One region of the Nonomuraea fastidiosa genome, then DNA from elsewhere that is predicted to be linked to it. Evidence: riboswitches for the same ligand, from Rfam matches in the RefSeq annotation. Region 1 holds a riboswitch; each other region holds the start of a gene.

Region 1 (4,203 bases):
GTCGGGGCTCATCGCCACCCGCGAGGAGAAGGAGCTGATGGCGAAATCAGGCTAGGTGTCAGGGTGCCAGCCACTCGGCGGTGGGCCAGCCCTCGCGCCGCCACGCGCTGTCCCAGAACATCCACTCGTAGGCCGCCGCCCGCCCGTACGCCTGCGCCATCGCCTCGCGGGTGTCCGGGGACGCGGCGGCGGCCAGCCGGTCGGTGATCGCCTTGGCCCGCTCGACGGAGGCGGCGAACTCCGGGTCGGAGTAGGTGGAGATCCACTTCGCGTACGGGTGCGCGGGGTCGTCGCCGGCCTTGGCGAGCAGCGCCGTACCGACGTCCTGGTAGATCCAGAAGCACGGCAGCACCGCCGCCGCGATCACCGGATACGGCTCCGACAGCGCCGTGGCCTGCAGGAACGACGAGTACGCCAGGCACGTCGGCGACGTCGCGATGCCCTTGGCGGCATCGCCCAGCTCGTCGATGTAGCCGGAGTGCAGCTCGCGCTCGGCGACCAGCGCGGTGTGCGCGCTCTGCGCCCAGAAGGCCGCATCGGCGGAGTCGCCGGCGCGCACGGAGGCGGCGGCCAGCGCCTTCGCGAACGCCTCCAGGTAGCGGGCGTCCTGCACCATGTAGAAGACGAAGGTGTCGCGGTCGAGTGAGCCGTCGCCGAGTGCCGTGACGAAGGGGTGCTCGTGGATGGCGCGCATCAGGTCGGACGTGCGCTGCCAGATGTCATCGCAGAACATCGCGTCTCTTTCGGAGGGGTCTGCCCGGCGGGGGCCGTTACCAGATGTTGTGGAAGTGGTGCACGGGGCCGTGGCCGTGGCCGACGCCCAGCGAGTCGGCGGCGCGCAGCGCCTCCGTGAGGTAGTCCTTCGCCGCTCGCACCGCGCTCGGCCAGTCGTCGTGCCGGGGCCGCAGCGCGGCGATCGCCGAGGAGAGCGTGCAGCCCGTGCCGTGGGTGTTCTTGGTGTGCACGCGCGGGGCGGACAGCTCGATCGTGCCCTCGGGGGTGGCCAGCACGTCGACGCAGGTGTCGCCGTCGAGGTGGCCGCCCTTGAGCAGCACCTGGCGGGCGCCGAGCGCGCGCAGCCTGGCCGCCTGCTCGTGCATCTCGGCCAGGCCGCTCGCCTGCGGCTCCTCCAGCAGGTCGGCCGCCTCGGGCAGGTTGGGGGTGATGAGGTCGGCGCGCGGCAGCAGCGTGCGGCGCAGCTCGCTCACCGCGTCGGCGGGCAGCAGCCGGTCGCCGCTCTTGGCGACCATGACGGGGTCGAGCACGACGTACTTGGGGCGGTAGGTGTCGAGCGCCGCCGCCACCGCCTTGATCAGGTCGGCGTCGCCCAGCATGCCGATCTTCACGGCGTCGGCGGGCACGTCGGTGAGCAGCGTGTCGAGCTGCTGGGTCACGAACTCGGCGGGCACCTCGTGGATGCCGGTCACGCCCGTGGTCGTCTGCGCCACCAGCGCGGTGATGACCGTCATGCCGTACGCGCCGAGCGCGGAGAAGGCCTTGAGGTCGGCTTGGATGCCGGCGCCGCCGCTCGGATCGGTGCCCGCGATGGTCAGAACTTTGGGTACGGCGTCAGCGGCCATGACGTCCCTTCGCTAGTGCGAACTAGATCAGGTTCGACGGGTGTGATCTCAGCCCGGCATTTCGGGCACCCCGCGTCAAACGTTCACTCTAACAGGCCGGGTCGTTGACCACACGTTCGAGTATCGGCATCGTGGGACGGGTGGCCGCTGACGAGACGCGCGACGGCGTCTCCCTGACGAACCTCGACCAGCCGCTCTTCGACGGCGCGGGCGCAACCAAGCGCGACCTGGTCGACTACCTCGACGCCGTCTCCGGCCGCATCATCCCGGTGCTGCGCGGCCGCCCGCTCTCCGTCATGCGGGTACGCCCGGGGCAGCAGCCGTTCATGCAGAAGAACCTGCCCAAGTACGCCCCGGACTGGGTGCGCTCGGTGCGGGTGTGGGCGGACTCCTCGCAGCGGCAGGTCACGTACGCGCTGTGCGACGACCGCAGGACGCTGCTGTGGTTCGCCAACCAGCGGGCCGTCGAATACCACCCGGCTCTGTACGCCGGCGATCATCCCACGCACATGGTGCTCGACCTCGACCCGCCCGAGGACTCCTTCGCCCTGGCGGTGCGGGGCGCGCACCTGGTCAGGCAGGCGCTGGCCGACTCCGGGCTGGCCGGGGCGGTGAAGACGAGCGGGGCCAAGGGCGTGCACGTCTTCGTGCCCGTCGCGCCGGGCACCGCGATGGACGACCTGGCCGCCGCCACCCGCGCGCTGGCCGCCCGCGCCGAGCGGCTGGACCCGGCGCTCGCCACCACCGCGTTCATCAGGGAGGACCGCGCGGGCAAGGTGTTCATCGACTCCACGCGGGCGGGCGGCGCCACGGTGGCCGCCGCCTACAGCCCGCGCATCCGCCCCGGCGTGCCCGTCTCGTACCCGGTGGCGTGGGACGACCTCGACGGCGTACGTCCCGGCGACTTCACCGTCCACAGCGCGATCGAACGGCTGGGCGGGGCCGACCCATGGGCCGAGCACATGCCGCCGCCGCAGCCGCTGCCCGCCGACCTCGTCGAGGAGGGGCACACGATCCCGGTGGCGCGGGTCCAGGCGATGCACGAGGGCAAGCGGCGCGCTCGCGCCCGCCGCGGGGAGTGACGCGCGAGGGCAAGCGGTGCGCTCACGCCCTCCGCGGGGAGTAGCGCTCAGCCGGTGGGGAGTAGTGCTCAGCCGGTGGTGACGCCCTCCCTGAGCGCGGCCGCCGCGGCTTCGGGATGATGGGCGAAGAACCTGACCGAGGTGACCTCGGCGCGGCGGCCAAGCGGGCGTACCACGGTGACCGGCTCGGCCAGCTCGACCGTCACGTTCGTCTGCGAGGAGACCGCCACGGTCAACCGGCCCTCATCGACGGTGATCATGCCGCCCTGGTGGTATGTCCGCCCGGTCCGCACCGCCGTCACCAGCTCGCGGGGCACCCGCAGGTCAAGGTAGACGCCGTACCGGATACGCAGCTCGTCCGCGGTGACGACGTGCGGCCTGGTCGCGCAGGCGGCGACCACCATGAGGACGTACAGCAGGCCGTACAGGTCGGCGATCAGCACCCCGTAACGCAGCCAGCCGGGCACGTCGAGGGCGGCGAGCAGCAGGTCCACGACCACGGTCTCGACCGCCATGGCGAACGCCATCAGGCCCATCATGAACGACTGCTCCTTGCCGTACGCGAGCGTCGTCGCTCCGTCCGGCACCCCGTGCCGCCGCCGCACGATCCACGCCGCGATGGCGGCGAGGCCCTTGAGCTCGAATCCGACGATGCGCAGCGCGGCTCTGACCATGCGCGTTCCTTCCTCCCGGCGGCTTCACCGCTCATGGGACACGTTGACGTCGCGTCAAGGTCAAGACCCGATCGGTATGGGTTGAACGCGGCCCGCGACCCCGGCGTACCCCCTGTCGGACCTGCGGCACCGGGGCCGGACCACCGGCGGTGCCGCCCGCGCTGATCGGCCACTACGGGGACGGCGATGGACTTTCAGGCATGGAGCGGCGGCCTGGCTCTGCGGCCGCGCGATTACCTGGGGACGGGCGAGCCGCTGGCCGCCGTCGTCAGGACGACCGGCCCGCTCACCGGCGAACGGCTGCACCTGTTCGCCCTCGGCACCGCCGCCACGCTGGCCAGGCTGCACCTCGGCGGCATCGCGGGGCTGCGGCTCAGCCCGGCGAACGTGCTCATCTCGCCGCAAGGTCAGGCGCTCTTCGCGCCGGGACCTCGGGACTGTCTGTTCCCCGCGCATGACGTGGGCGACTGGGCGGACGTGGTGGTGTTCGCGGCGACGGGGATGATGCCGGACGCGGGCGCCGACCTCGACCGGCTGCTGCCCCAGCTGCGCGCGGTGATCGACGCGTGCCGCCGCCCCGACCTCGGCGCCCGTCCGACGGCGGTGGACCTGGTGCGCATCCTGCTCGGGCGCACCGGCCCTGGTCGCGGTGGGTCGGTGCACGAGCTGCTGATGGAGGCCGAGCGGCGGACGGCGCCGTACGAGCAGGACGGGCATGAGCCGCCATCGCCGCCCCCGCCACCGCTGTGGCGCAGGCACCCGTACGGGCCGGGCTGACGATCGGCGTGCTGGACGGCTCGCTGGCGGGGCGCGCTCTCGGAGCGGGCCCATGGCTGACCTGCCGTACGGGTTCGGCGTCCGCGTGCC
Region 2 (4,203 bases), 2.3 Mb from region 1:
TCCAGCACGGAGCCGCGCGCCGACGGGTCGAGCCGGCGCATCGCCACCGTGGTCAGCTCGGTGCCGGACGCGGCCAGCGCCTGGTCCAGCACCTCCAGCGAGGGCGCGCCACCGGTGCCCATGATGAGCCGGGAGGAGAACTTCTCACCGGCGATGATCAGCTCATCCACCTTGCACCGCCGTCAGCACCTCCACGCGGTCACGGTCGCTGAGCGCCGTCGTCTCCCAGGCGCTGCGGGTGACCACCTCGTCGTTCACGGCCACGGCCACGCCGGTGGTGGCCGTCGTCAGCGTCCGTACGGCCTCCGCCACGGTGGTGCCGTCGGCCACCTCGCGCTCAGACCCGTTAATGGTGACAATCATGAAATTTCCTGAAACCTCCCTGGCGAGCACAGGGTCGCCAGCTCGCTCTCCTCGCCCATCAGGATGGCCGCCGTCAGCGGGGCCATCAGCACCCCGCCGCGGTGGTGCCCGGTCGCGTACGTCAGCCCCGGGGTCCTCGCCGGGCCGATCACCGGAAGGTTGTCGGGGGTGCCCGGCCGCAGGCCCGCCACCACGTCGGCGACCTCCATCTCGGTGACGCCGGGCACCAGCTCCCTGGCGTCGCGCAGCAGCTCGTACAGGCCGCCCGCGGTCACCGTCGTGTCGAAGCCCAGCTCCTCCTGCGTGGCCCCCACCACCAGCTCGCCGTCGCCCCGGGGGACGAGGTAGACCGGCGAGCCGTGGACGGTGCCGCGTACGCAGTGGGTGAGCAGCGGCTGCGGCGAGCGCAGGCGCATGATCTGGCCCTTGACCGGACGCACCGGCACGTCGGCCAGCTCACCGCTCCACGCCCCGGCCGCCAGCACCACCCGGTCGGCCGCCAGCACGTCCCCGTCCGCCCACGCACCGTCCGCCTCACCGGCCCCGGCGACGTCAAAGGCCCGCTCGGCACCGTCACCGGCGGCCCGTTCGCCGGCATCGGCGGGGTACGGCGCGGCAGGTGGTCCGCCGACGTGGTGAGCCCCGAGACGCAGGCCGGTCGCCGGTGCGCCGGTGGGCTTCGACAGGCGTACGCCCGTGACGGCGCCGTTCGTACGGACCAGCTCGCTGACGCGCGCCCGCACCAGCGGAACGCCGCGTCGCTCCAGGGCGGTCAGCAGCGCCGCCGTCACCCGCCGCGGGTTCACCCAGGCGTCGCCGGGCGCGAGCAGCCCGCCGCGCACGGAGGGGGCCAGCATCGGCTCCAGGCGGCGGCACTCGCGCCCGGTCAGCCGTTCGACCGGCAGGTCCAGCTTCTCCATGAACGCGGCCAGCTCGTCCAGCATCGCCATGTCGTCGGAGCCGAACGCGACGTCCAGCGTCCCCTCGGCCCGCAGATCCAGCCCGCCCGCGCCAAGCCCCGAACGGGGGCCGCGGGCCAAGGCACCGGCGGCGGAGACCTCGCCGGCGGGGAGTCCGGCGTCCTCGGCCAGCTCGGCGGCGAAGGCGGGCCAGCGGCTCAGCGCCGCCATGCCCAGCCGCAGCAGCGGCGCCTCGGTGTAGGTGACCTCGCTCACCGGCGCCAGCATCCCGGCGGCCGCGTGGGAGGCCCCGGTGGCGGGCGCGGGATCGACCACGGTGACCGGCCGTCCCTCGCACGCGAGCCGCCAGGCCACGGACAGCCCGACGACCCCGCCGCCCACGATCACGTCCATCATGCGCTCCCTTCGCCGGCATGATCCGGATCAGGTGTCTTGCGGTCGAAGGCCCGTCACAGCCTTCCTCTCAGCCCGGTCACGGCCGGACTCCCGCGCGTCTTACCGCCCACAGCCTACGACCTCGGTACGGGGCGCACGCACCGGCCCCTTATGGTCGCCGTTATGGTCATGAGCGTGAACCATGTCGTGGTGGTGGGAGCGGGTCTCGCGGGTGTGCGTACGGTGGAGGCCCTGCGCGGGCGCGGCTTCGACGGCCGCATCACGCTGCTGGGCCAGGAGCGCCATCGCCCCTACGATCGCCCGCCGCTGTCGAAGGCGGTGCTGAAGGGCGACGCCGACACCAGCTTCATCGACACCGACCTCGACGCGCTCCAGATCGACTTCCGGCCGGGCGTCGCGGCCACGTCGCTGCGCGCGGGCGTCGTGGAGACCACCGAGGGCGAGCTGCCCTACGACGGCCTGGTCATCGCCACCGGCGCCGACCCGATCAGGTTGCCAGGCGACGGCCCGCAGCACGTCCTGCGCACGCTCGACGACGCTCACGAGCTGCGGGTGATGCTCGTACCCGGAGCGCGGGTCACGGTCATCGGCGCGGGCTGGATCGGCGCGGAGGTCGCCACCGCGGCCCGGCGCGCGGGCTGCGCGGTCACGGTCATCGAGGCGGCGCAGACGCCGCTCGCCGCCGCCGTCGGCACGGAGCTCGGTGGCCGCACGATCCCCTGGTACGAGGGCATCGACCTGCGGCTCGGCACCATGGTCGAGTCGGTCGAGGAGGGCGGCGTCCGCCTGGTGGGCGGCGAGTTCGTCGAGTCCCACGTGGTCGTCACCGGCATCGGCGTGCGCCCGGCCGTCGAGTGGCTCGCCAACGCCGACATCGACCTGCACAACGGCGTCGTCACCGACGAGCACCTGCGCACCTCGCTGCCCGGCGTGGTCGCGGTGGGCGACTGCGCCGCGTGGTGGTCGCGCCGCTGGGGCACCCGCCTCAGGGTCGAGCACTGGGACACCGCGCTCAACGCCCCCGACGTCGCCGCCGCGACGCTCATGGGGGAGGAGGCGGTCTACGACCCGGTGCCGTACTTCTGGTCGGAGCAGTTCGGCCACATGCTCCAGTACGCCGGACACCACACCGAGGCCGACCGCCTCGTGTACCGGGGCGAGCCCGAGGGCAAGTGGTCGGCCGTCTGGCTCACCGACGGCGACACGCTCGCCGCGGTGCTCGCCGTGGACCGGCCGCGCGATCTCGTACAGGGCCGGCGCATCATCGAAGCGGGCCATCGACTGGACGCGGAACGCCTGGTAGATCCACAAGTGCCCCTACGAGATTGTGTTGTTTGAGCAAGCACGCCATGTGGTAGTTGTGGTTTCGTGACGCTTTCTGTTGCACAGATCGACCGGGAGACCGAGCAGCTCGTCGACGAGTGGCTCACCCTCCCCGAAGTGGCCCAGCGCCTCGAGCTTCCGATCGGCCGGGCCAAGCAACTCCTCAAGGACCACAAGCTGCTCGGCGTGCGCCGCGGCAGCGGCGGGCCGCAGGTGCCCGCGAAGTTCCTCGACGGAAAGGACGTGATGAAGGGCCTGCCCGGCACGCTCACCGTGCTGCAGGACGCCGGTTACGACGACGTCGAGGCGCTTCGCTGGCTCTTCACCCCAGACGACTCGCTGCCGGGGTCGCCCATCGAGGCGATCAGGGCAGGGCGTCACACCGAGGTCAAGCGGCGTGCCCAAGCCCTCGCTTTCTGAGGCCCGCCTCTACCTCTGCACAGACGGCCGCCGCGACCGCGGCGATCTGGCGGAGTTCCTCGACGCCGTGCTGGCGGGCGGTGTGGACATCATCCAGCTGCGGGAGAAGGGTCTCGAGGCGCGCGAAGAACTCGCGCTGCTCGAAGTCTTCCGCGACGCCTGCGACCGGCACGGAAAACTGCTCGCTGTCAACGACCGGGCGGACGTCGCCTACGCCGCCCGGCCCGACGTGCTCCACCTGGGGCAGGACGACCTTCCTGTGACGGTCGCGCGAGAGATACTCGGCGACGACATCGTCATCGGACGGTCCACCCACTCCGCAGCCGAGGCGTCCGCCGCGGCCGTGGAAGAGGGCGTCGACTACTTCTGCTGCGGCCCGATCTGGCCGACCCCCACCAAGCCTGGGCGCCCCGCGCCGGGGCCGCCGCTGCTGCGGCACGCCGCCTCGCTCGGCACCTCGCGTCCTTGGTTCGGGATCGGCGGCATCGACCTGGGCAACCTCGACGAGGTGATGTCGTACGGCGTGAGCCGGGTGGTGGTCGTCCGCGCCATCACCGAAGCCGACGACCCAGGGGCGGCCGCGGCCGAGTTCGCCAAGCGGCTGGCCGCCGGGCCGGCCCGCTGAAACCTCCGAGGCGCCCGCGCTCCCCGCACGGGCGCCTCCCGTCCTTCCCCGGCCCTCCGGGGTCTTTTCCCGGCCTTCCGCAACTCCTCGGCGGTCTTTCCCGGGCCCCTGCGACTCCTCGCGGCCCTTCACGTCCTTCCGCGCCTTTCGCCGGCC
Region 3 (4,203 bases), 510 kb from region 1:
GCGTACGGTGCTGCAGAAGACCATGGCGGTCCCCTACGGCACCACCACGACGATCGAGCGGATCGGGGAGAGCATCGGCAGGCCGCGCGCGCTGCGGGCGATCGGCAACGCGCTGGCCTCCAACCCCGTCTGCGTGATCGTGCCCTGCCACCGGGTGCTGCGCGAGGACGGCGAGCTCGGCGACTACCCGGGCGGCGCGGCGGCCAAGCAGCATCTGCTCAACGTCGAGCGGCGCGCGATCGCTGGATGAGCCCGATGAGCAGCGTGATCAGGGCGGCCACCAAGGCGCCGCCCAGCGCGCCGTTCATCCACGGCTCCCGTACGAAGCCGAGCGCGTCGCGCACACCGGCCCACCAGCCGTCCCACGCGGGGAAGGTCGGCGTCGAGGTGGTCAGCCAGTACGCGGCGAAGCCCAGCGCCCACGGCACCAGCATCGACCAGCGCGAGGGGGCGTCCTCGGCGGTGTTCCAGCCCTCGCCGCGGCGCAGCACGAAGTAGTCGACCGCGAGCACCGCGAACATCGGCACGAACACGGCGCCGATCACGCCGAGGAACACGCCGTAGGAGTTCACGTCCGCGAACAGCGCGATCACGATCGTGACCACGCCGATGGCGGTCGACAGGATGCGCCGGTCCACCCGCGGCATGAGGTTCTGCAGCGACATCGTGGTGGAGTAGACGTTGGCGAACGACTGGTCGGTCTCGCGCAGCACGAGGATGCCGAAGAACAGCGCGCCGAGCGGCACCGCGACGAACGGGTTGAACACCGTCGTCTGGTCGGCCAGCACGCCGTCCGCGCCCGCCAGCGCCACCGCGTAGACGCCCAGCCCCAAGCAGGCCACCTGGGCCAGCGTGTAGCCGCCGACCACGCCGGTGAACGCGGCCCGGCCCGAGCGCGAGTGCCGGGCGAAGTCGGCCGCCATCGGCACCCACGACACCGACAGCGCGATCACGTAGTCCACGGCGGCGGGGAAGGCCGTCCAGCTCCCGCCCTCGGGCGACGGGGCCTCGCGCAGGAAGAACACCGTGAACCAGATCATCGCCACGATCACGCCGACCGTGACGTAGCGGCGCAGCAGCCGGATCGAGCCGAGCGGCCAGATGGTCAGCGCCGCCGTCAGCACGCCCGCCACGATCACCCACACCTGGTACGGAACCGCCGGGAAGATCGCGCCCGCGCCCTTGGCGATCACCCAGAGCTCGAAGGCGCCCCAGCCGATCATCTGGATGATGTTCAGCACCGTGGGCACGTAGGAGATCCGGGCGCCGAACAGCCCGCGCAGCAGCACCATCGCGGGCTTGCCCGTCCGCGTGCCGGGGACGGCCGACAGGCCCACCATGGCGGTGCCGATGAGGCTGCCCACCACGGTGGCGATCAGCGCCGCCGCCAGCGTCAGCGGGGCGTTGCCCAGCGGATCGAGCAGCAGCAGGGCTCCGGAGAAGCCGAGCAGGCTGACCCCGAGATTGGCCCAGAGCGCGCCCTGATCGAGCACGCCCAGGGTCTTGGGGGCCTCTCCATCAAGGGTCAGCGGCACTTCTTCGACGCCGTGCGACATCGCACACTCCCTACGCCGGCATTACCCGGACAGGTTCAGGCGGTCGGCAGCGGATGGTTGTGCTGCCCTCTCAGCCCGGCGACCCCGAGCTCCCGCGACGATCTGTAGTTTGCGCCCCAATGATGCCTCAATGGCGACTAATTCGCCATAGTGGGCGACTTATGCCACAAAAGGCTCCTGTCCCGTCTCGCTGACCATCGGCCGCCGCGCCGCCTCCCACGACTGCATGCCGCCGCCGACGTTGACCGCCTCGCGCCCGAGCTGGTTGAGCCAGGCCGCGACCTGCAGGGAACGGCCGCCCACCCGGCACACGACGTAGATCGTGCGGTCGTCGGGGACCTCGTCCACGCGCCCCTGGATCTGCGTCATCGGGATGTGAACGGCCTGCGGCGCGTGGCCCGCCAGCCATTCCTCCTGCTCGCGGACGTCGAGCAGGTAAGCGTCTGCGGGTACGGCACTGGCCTCGATCTCAGGAACGGTCATGACTCCATCATGGCCTGCGCGAGGCGGTGCACCCGCCGCCTGTCCCGCCTACTTGAGCAGGCGGGACAGGCGGCGGTCGGCCAGCGGTTTGCCGCCGGTCTGGCAGGTCGGGCAGTACTGCAGCGAGGAGTCGGCGAACGACACCTCCCTGATCGTGTCGCCGCACACGTCGCAGGACTGCCCCGTACGGTTGTGCACCCGCAGCCCCGACTTCTTCTCCGCCTTGAGGTCCTTGGCCGCAAGGCCGCGAGCCCGCTCGACCGCGTCGCGCAGCGTCGTCACGATGGCCTCGTGCAGGTCGGCGATCTGCGCGTCGGTCAGCGTGGCGGCGATCTTGAACGGCGACATCTTCGCCGCGTGCAGCACCTCGTCGGAGTAGGCGTTGCCGATGCCGGCGATCACCTTCTGGTCGCGCAGCAGGCCCTTGATCTGGGTGCGCTTGCCGCCGATGATGCGCTTGAGCGCCTCGACGGTGAACGACTCGGCGAGCGGGTCGGGGCCGAGGGCGGCGATGCCCGGCACATCGTCCGGATTTTTCGTGACATAGACGGCTAGGCGCTTCTGCGTCCCCGCTTCCGTCAGCTCGAACCCCGGCGCCAGGCCCTCCTCGTCGGGCGCCAGCCGCACGCGTACGGCCAGCGGCCCCTTGCCGGGCCGCACCGGCTTCGCGCCCGACAGGTCGTCGCGCCAGCGCAGCCACCCCGCGCGCGCCAGGTGGATGACCAGGTGCAGCCCGTCGCAGTCGAGGTCGAGGAACTTGCCGTGCCTGGCCACGCCGGTCACGGTCAGCCCGTTGAGCGCGGTGACCGGCGGATCGAACGTCTTCAGCGCCTGGATGGCCACCACATCGACCCCCGCGATCGCGCGGCCCACCGCCCGCTCGCGCAGAAAGTGAGTGAGGGACTCCACCTCGGGAAGTTCGGGCATGCCCCCAGCGTACGTCCCGCCCGGGGCTGTCCCCGGCACGCGCGGAAAACCGTCGGTCCACGTGGTGGGGACCTTGACGCCGTACGGCTGCCCCGGCACGCGCGGAAAACCGAAGAGACCACACGGCCCTCCGGCCCCGGAACCTGAGCACGGCACCCCGGGCTTCGGCGGTTGAGGGCGGCGCCCTGAGTCCGGGACCTGAGCGCGGCGCCCTCAGCCCCGAAGCCCGGACGGGGGTGCCCGGGGTCCCGGACCTGAGCGAGGTGGTCAGTTGGAGTCGACGACGTCCTTCGGCACCGGCCGGTCTTCCTTGATCGCGTTGAACAACGCCAGCGCCTTGGGCCGGTCCCACTTCACCGCCGCGCCGCTGGGCACGGTCTCGTTGCCCCCGAACGGCACCACCGTGGTCACCGGGCTGTCGCCCATGGCCAGCCCGAGCGAGAGCATGTCGAACGCGCCCGTGCCCGTGTCGACCTCGACCGCGTCGGTGGCGCTGGCCGCCAGCGGGATCGCGGTGAACGGGTTGAACAGCACCCCGGGGCTCGCGGCCTTCTTCACGACCGCGCTGAGGAACTGCCGCTGCCGCTTGGTGCGCTCGTAGTCGGGTAGCGCGCCGCCCTTGCGGGTGCGCACGTAGCCGAGCGCCTGCGCGCCGTTGAGCGTCTGCACGCCCTTCTTCAGCTTGAGCCCGGCCTTGGGGTCGTTGACGGCGGCCCGTACGTTGATCTCGACCCCGCCGACGGCGTCGACGATGTCGACGAACCCGGCGAAACCGATCTCCATGTAGTTGTCGATGTGCACGCCGGTGGCGTTCTCGATGGTGCGCACCAGCAGCTTGGGCCCGCCGAAGGCGTAGGCCGCGTTGAGCTTGTCGCGCCCCCTGCCGGGGATGGTGACGGCGGAGTCGCGCGGCAGGCTGACCAGCGTGGGCGGGTCGTCGGTCTCGGGGATGTGCAGCAGCATCATCGAGTCCGTACGCTGCCCCGCGGCCCGCCCGGTCGCCAGCTTCTTGCGCTGGGCGGCGGTCAGGCCCTTGCGGCTGTCGGACCCGACGAGCAGCCAGTTGGTGCCCGGCGTGTCGGCGGGCCGTCCCTCGTAGTCGTCCAGCACCCCCTCGATGCCCGTCAACCGCGAGTCGATCCAGAAGTACATCCCGATGCCGGCGATCAACAGCACCACAAGCAAACCGGCGATGATCGCCAAAACGGTCTTGCCGGAGAACCGCGGGCGCGGCACC
Region 4 (4,203 bases), 810 kb from region 1:
GAACGTCGTGGACGCCCCCGGCGCGAGCGAGCCGTTCCACGCCGCGTTCCGCACGGTCACCGACGAGCCGTCCGCGCTCAGCGTGCCGCCCCAGAGCTGGGTGAGGTGCTGGCCATCGGCGTACGTCCAGGTCACCGTCCAGCCGGTCATCGGCTCGGCGCCGGTGTTGGTGACGGTGACCTCGCCCTGGAAGCCGCCCTGCCACTGACCTGTCGTCTTGTACGTGGCCGTGCAGTCACCGTCGGGCACGGTGGGCGTGTCGGTGGGGGTCGGGGTGCCGGACAGCGCCTCGACCAGGGCCGGATACCACTTGTCGGCCATCTTCTGGTCGCCGGCGGCGTTCGGGTGCACCCCGTCGTAGGTGTCGGTGGCGGTGTCGAAGCCCGTCCACTGGTCGACCACGGTGATCGGCGACTGGTCGGTGGTCGTCGCGGCGGCCCAGGCGGGGATGGCGTCGTTGAGCGCCACGGCGCGCTGGGCGCAGTCGGGGCAGGTGGCCGGGTTCATCGGAATGATCTTGGCGACGAGGATCCGCATGTTGGGGTTGCTCGCCCGCATCTGGTTCACCAGCGTGGTGAACGCGCTGATGATCGTCGCGGGCGGGATGTTGCTCCACACGTCGTTGGTGCCGAAGTGCATGAGCACGATGTCGGGGCGCGTGGCCGAGAGCCAGCCGGGCAGCAGGTTCTGGTTCGCCACGTTGGTGGCGAGGTAGCCGCCGTGTCCCTCGTTGTCGCCGTCGTGCTCGACCCCGCAGCCCTGCGGCGGCAGCGTGCCGACGAAGTCGATGTTGGTGTGGCCGGTGCTCAGCAGCCGGTTCCACAGCAGGGCGCGCCAGCAGCCGGGGGAGCCGGTGATCGAGTCGCCGAGCGGCATGATCCGTACGGCCGCGGCGTCGGCCGGCGTCGTCGCGAACAGCACGGCCGCGATCACGGCCACCATCCCGGCCAGCACGGCACCGATCTTGCGCATGGTCCGCTCTCCCGTCGTCAACCTGCGCGCAGATCGTAAATTTCGCCTATGGGTGCGGAAAAGGGAATGATCGGCTCACCCGGGGCGACCTGGGGAGACGCATGTAACTTTCACGTTTGCGTGCGCGGGCCGGGCCCGCTCGGGGCGGGGGCCGCGCGGGGTAAGGCGTCAGACCGGTGCTCCGGGCTGCGACGCCGTGTCGGGGGCGCGGACCACCGCGAGCGGGCAGGGCGCATGGTGCAGCATGGCCTGGCTGATCGACCCGAGCAGCATGCCCGCGAGCTGCCCCCGCCCGCGCGAGCCCACCACCAGCAGCTCGGCGCCGGCCGCCGCCTCCTTCAGCACCTCGACAGGATGCCCGTGCACCACCTCGGCGGTCACCTCCACGCCGGGATGTTCGGCGCGCAACGGGACGAGCGCGCTCTGCAACGCCAGCAGGTGACCCTGTTCGCTGTCGTCGTCGGCGGGTTCGAAGCCGCCCGGCTGGGGCCAGGCCCACGCCTGCACGACCCGCAGCCGCGCCCCGCGCAGCTCGGCCTCGGCGAAGGCGAACTCCAGCGCCTTGCCCGCGCGGGCGGACAGGTCGGTGCCCACCACCACCTCGCCGGGCGTGGCGGCGCGGTCGCGGATGAGGACGACGTTCGTCTCGGCGTGCGCGACGACCCCGTACGCGACGGAGCCCACGAGCAGCCCGCGCACGCCGCCGAGGCCGCGGCTGCCGACGACCAGCAGCTCGGCTTCGGCGGACGCCTTGACCAGCGCCGCGCGGGGATCGCCGGGGAGCAGGACGGTCTCCACGCGGACCTGGGGCCGCTCGCGCAGCGCGCGGTCCTTGGCGGAGGTCAGCACGGACTGCGCGTTCTCGCGCATCCACCGCGCGACCTCGGCGTACCGGACGGAGGTGCCCTCCTCACACACCCACGCGGGCACGACGTGGGCGACGGTCAGCGGCACCTGGCGCAGCGCGGCCTCGGTGGCGGCCCAGCCGGCCGCCTCAAGGCCGGGGCGGGAGCCGTCCACACCAACGATGATCACGCTCGGCTCCTCAGGACTGGACGTAGCATTCCACCTCGGCGCGCCGGAACGACAGCCCCTTGGCTTCGGAGTCGCGGACGCAGGCCCGCTCGGCGGCGCTGAGCTTGAGCGTGCCGCAGACGGTCACGCCGGCGTAGGTGCGGCAGTCGAGGGTGGGGTCGGTACGGCCGACGCGGTAAAGCTCTCTGACGTTCGCGCGGCACTTGGCCTTGCCGGTATCGGAGTAGCGGCACTGGGCCATCAGGATGTCGTACTGCTCCTGGCTGACCTCGTGCTGTTGCATGCCGTCCCCGGCGGCGGCGGTGGCGCCGGATGCGGCCATCACGACGAGTAGTCCTGCGACAGCGGCGATTCTCATCATGTTTCCCCTGATGGGGTCCGTACCGCTGAGAAGTGCCCCCAAACCTTTTCGGGTGGGTTTGGGACCTTGGCGGGGGTGGGTACGATCAGCGCCGTCCGAACGCGGGAGCCCGGTGGAGACCGGGCTGAGAGGACGGCTGCGAGCCGCCGACCGCCAGAACCTGCTCCGGGTAATGCCGGCGAAGGGAGTTTGCGCGATGAGCGACGCGCGCTTTTCCAAGATCTACTGCGGTGAACTCCGGGTCCCGATGCGCCAGGTGCGCCTGTCGAACGACAAGACGGTCACCCTGTACGACACCTCGGGCCCGTACACCGACCCCTCCTACGAGCCCGATTTGCGCCGGGGCCTGCCGCGCCGCCGGGCGGAGTGGATCGAGGAGCGGCGGGCGGCCGGCCATCCGGTCACCCAGGTCGCCTGCGCCCGCCGGGGCCTGGTGACCAAGGAGATGGAGTTCGTGGCGGTACGCGAGGGCGTCTCGCCGGAGTTCGTCCGCGAGGAGGTGGCCGCGGGCCGGGCCATCATCCCCGCGAACGTCAACCACCCCGAGTCCGAACCCATGATCATCGGGCGTAACTTCCTCGTGAAGATCAACGCCAACATCGGCAACTCGGCGGTCACCTCCTCCATCGAGGAGGAGGTGGAGAAGATGACGTGGGCCACCCGCTGGGGCGCCGACACGATCATGGACCTGTCCACCGGCGCGGACATCCACGAGACCCGCGAGTGGATCCTGCGCAACTCCCCGGTCCCGGTCGGCACCGTGCCGATCTACCAGGCGCTGGAGAAGGTCAAGGGCCGCCCTGAGGAGCTGTCGTGGGAGGTCTTCCGCGACACCCTGATCGAGCAGTGCGAGCAGGGCGTGGACTACGTGACCGTGCACGCGGGCGTGCGGCTCGCGCACGTGCCGCTCACCGTGGGCCGCAAGACCGGCATCGTCTCGCGCGGGGGCTCGATCATGGCCGCCTGGTGCCTGGCGCACCACCGCGAGAGCTTCCTGTACGAGAACTTCGCCGAGATGTGCGAGATCCTGGCCCGCTACGACGTGTCGTTCTCGCTCGGCGACGGCCTGCGGCCCGGCTCGATCGCCGACGCCAACGACGAGGCCCAGTTCGCCGAACTGCGCACGCTGGGCGAGCTGACCAAGATCGCGCGCGAGCACGACGTCCAGGTGATGATCGAGGGCCCGGGCCACGTGCCCATGCACAAGATCAAGGAGAACGTCGACCTCCAGCGCGAGCTGTGCGACGACGCGCCGTTCTACACGCTCGGCCCGCTCGTCACCGACATCGCGCCCGGCTACGACCACATCACCTCGGGCATCGGCGCCGCCATGATCGGCTGGTACGGCACGGCCATGCTCTGTTACGTCACCCCCAAGGAGCACCTCGGCCTGCCGGACAAGGACGACGTGAAGACCGGCGTCATCACGTATAAGATCGCCGCCCATGCCGCCGACCTGGCCAAGGGCCATCCGAAGGCGCAGGAGTGGGACGACGCGCTGTCGGACGCGCGCTTCGAGTTCCGCTGGGAGGACCAGTTCGACCTGTCGCTCGACCCCGACACGGCCCGCTCGTTCCACGACGAGACGCTGCCCGCCGCCCCCGCCAAGACCGCGCACTTCTGCTCGATGTGCGGGCCGAAGTTCTGCTCGATGCGGATCAGCCACGACATCAGGCAGGCCGGTTACGCGGCGAAGGCGGCCGAGTTCCGCCGCCTCGGAGGCACGATCTACGTGGAGTGACACATTGTCCAATTGTCCAGAGCCTGTCCAAAACCGCAGGTCTGGACAAAGTTCGCGGGATATCCGGCCCATTCGATGGCACGGTGAGGAGCGA

What was found. Region 1 has a riboswitch for thiamine pyrophosphate ahead of thiD (bifunctional hydroxymethylpyrimidine kinase/phosphomethylpyrimidine kinase). Riboswitches for the same ligand answer to the same signal wherever they lie in the genome.
Region 2: another riboswitch for thiamine pyrophosphate. It lies ahead of ACFMQL_RS27470 (FAD-dependent oxidoreductase); the one in region 1 lies ahead of thiD (bifunctional hydroxymethylpyrimidine kinase/phosphomethylpyrimidine kinase).
Region 3: another riboswitch for thiamine pyrophosphate. It lies ahead of ACFMQL_RS14310 (cytosine permease); the one in region 1 lies ahead of thiD (bifunctional hydroxymethylpyrimidine kinase/phosphomethylpyrimidine kinase).
Region 4: another riboswitch for thiamine pyrophosphate. It lies ahead of thiC (phosphomethylpyrimidine synthase ThiC); the one in region 1 lies ahead of thiD (bifunctional hydroxymethylpyrimidine kinase/phosphomethylpyrimidine kinase).

Annotation. Positions count from the first base shown of each region.
Region 1 covers NZ_CP170570.1:3,639,057-3,643,259, forward strand. The annotation lists gene ACFMQL_RS16755 (carbon starvation CstA family protein) at 1-55, shown strand, start outside; gene tenA (thiaminase II) at 59-733, opposite strand; gene thiD (bifunctional hydroxymethylpyrimidine kinase/phosphomethylpyrimidine kinase) at 771-1,580, opposite strand; TPP riboswitch at 1,568-1,663, opposite strand; gene ACFMQL_RS16770 (DNA polymerase domain-containing protein) at 1,721-2,662, shown strand; gene ACFMQL_RS16775 (hypothetical protein) at 2,731-3,336, opposite strand; gene ACFMQL_RS16780 (hypothetical protein) at 3,523-4,113, shown strand.
Region 2 covers NZ_CP170570.1:5,949,778-5,953,980, forward strand. The annotation lists gene ACFMQL_RS27460 (thiazole synthase) at 1-170, opposite strand, end outside; gene thiS (sulfur carrier protein ThiS) at 163-363, opposite strand; gene ACFMQL_RS27470 (FAD-dependent oxidoreductase) at 360-1,679, opposite strand; TPP riboswitch at 1,667-1,783, opposite strand; gene ACFMQL_RS27475 (NAD(P)/FAD-dependent oxidoreductase) at 1,848-3,017, shown strand; gene ACFMQL_RS27480 (Rv2175c family DNA-binding protein) at 3,048-3,422, shown strand; gene thiE (thiamine phosphate synthase) at 3,400-4,047, shown strand.
Region 3 covers NZ_CP170570.1:3,128,451-3,132,653, reverse strand. The annotation lists gene ACFMQL_RS14315 (methylated-DNA--[protein]-cysteine S-methyltransferase) at 1-250, shown strand, start outside; gene ACFMQL_RS14310 (cytosine permease) at 219-1,556, opposite strand; TPP riboswitch at 1,546-1,662, opposite strand; gene ACFMQL_RS14305 (rhodanese-like domain-containing protein) at 1,716-2,039, opposite strand; gene ACFMQL_RS14300 (DNA-formamidopyrimidine glycosylase family protein) at 2,088-2,966, opposite strand; gene ACFMQL_RS14295 (LCP family protein) at 3,234-4,203, opposite strand, start outside.
Region 4 covers NZ_CP170570.1:4,453,529-4,457,731, forward strand. The annotation lists gene ACFMQL_RS20775 (cellulose binding domain-containing protein) at 1-972, opposite strand, end outside; gene ACFMQL_RS20780 (universal stress protein) at 1,141-2,007, opposite strand; gene ACFMQL_RS20785 (hypothetical protein) at 2,018-2,368, opposite strand; TPP riboswitch at 2,460-2,572, shown strand; gene thiC (phosphomethylpyrimidine synthase ThiC) at 2,565-4,109, shown strand.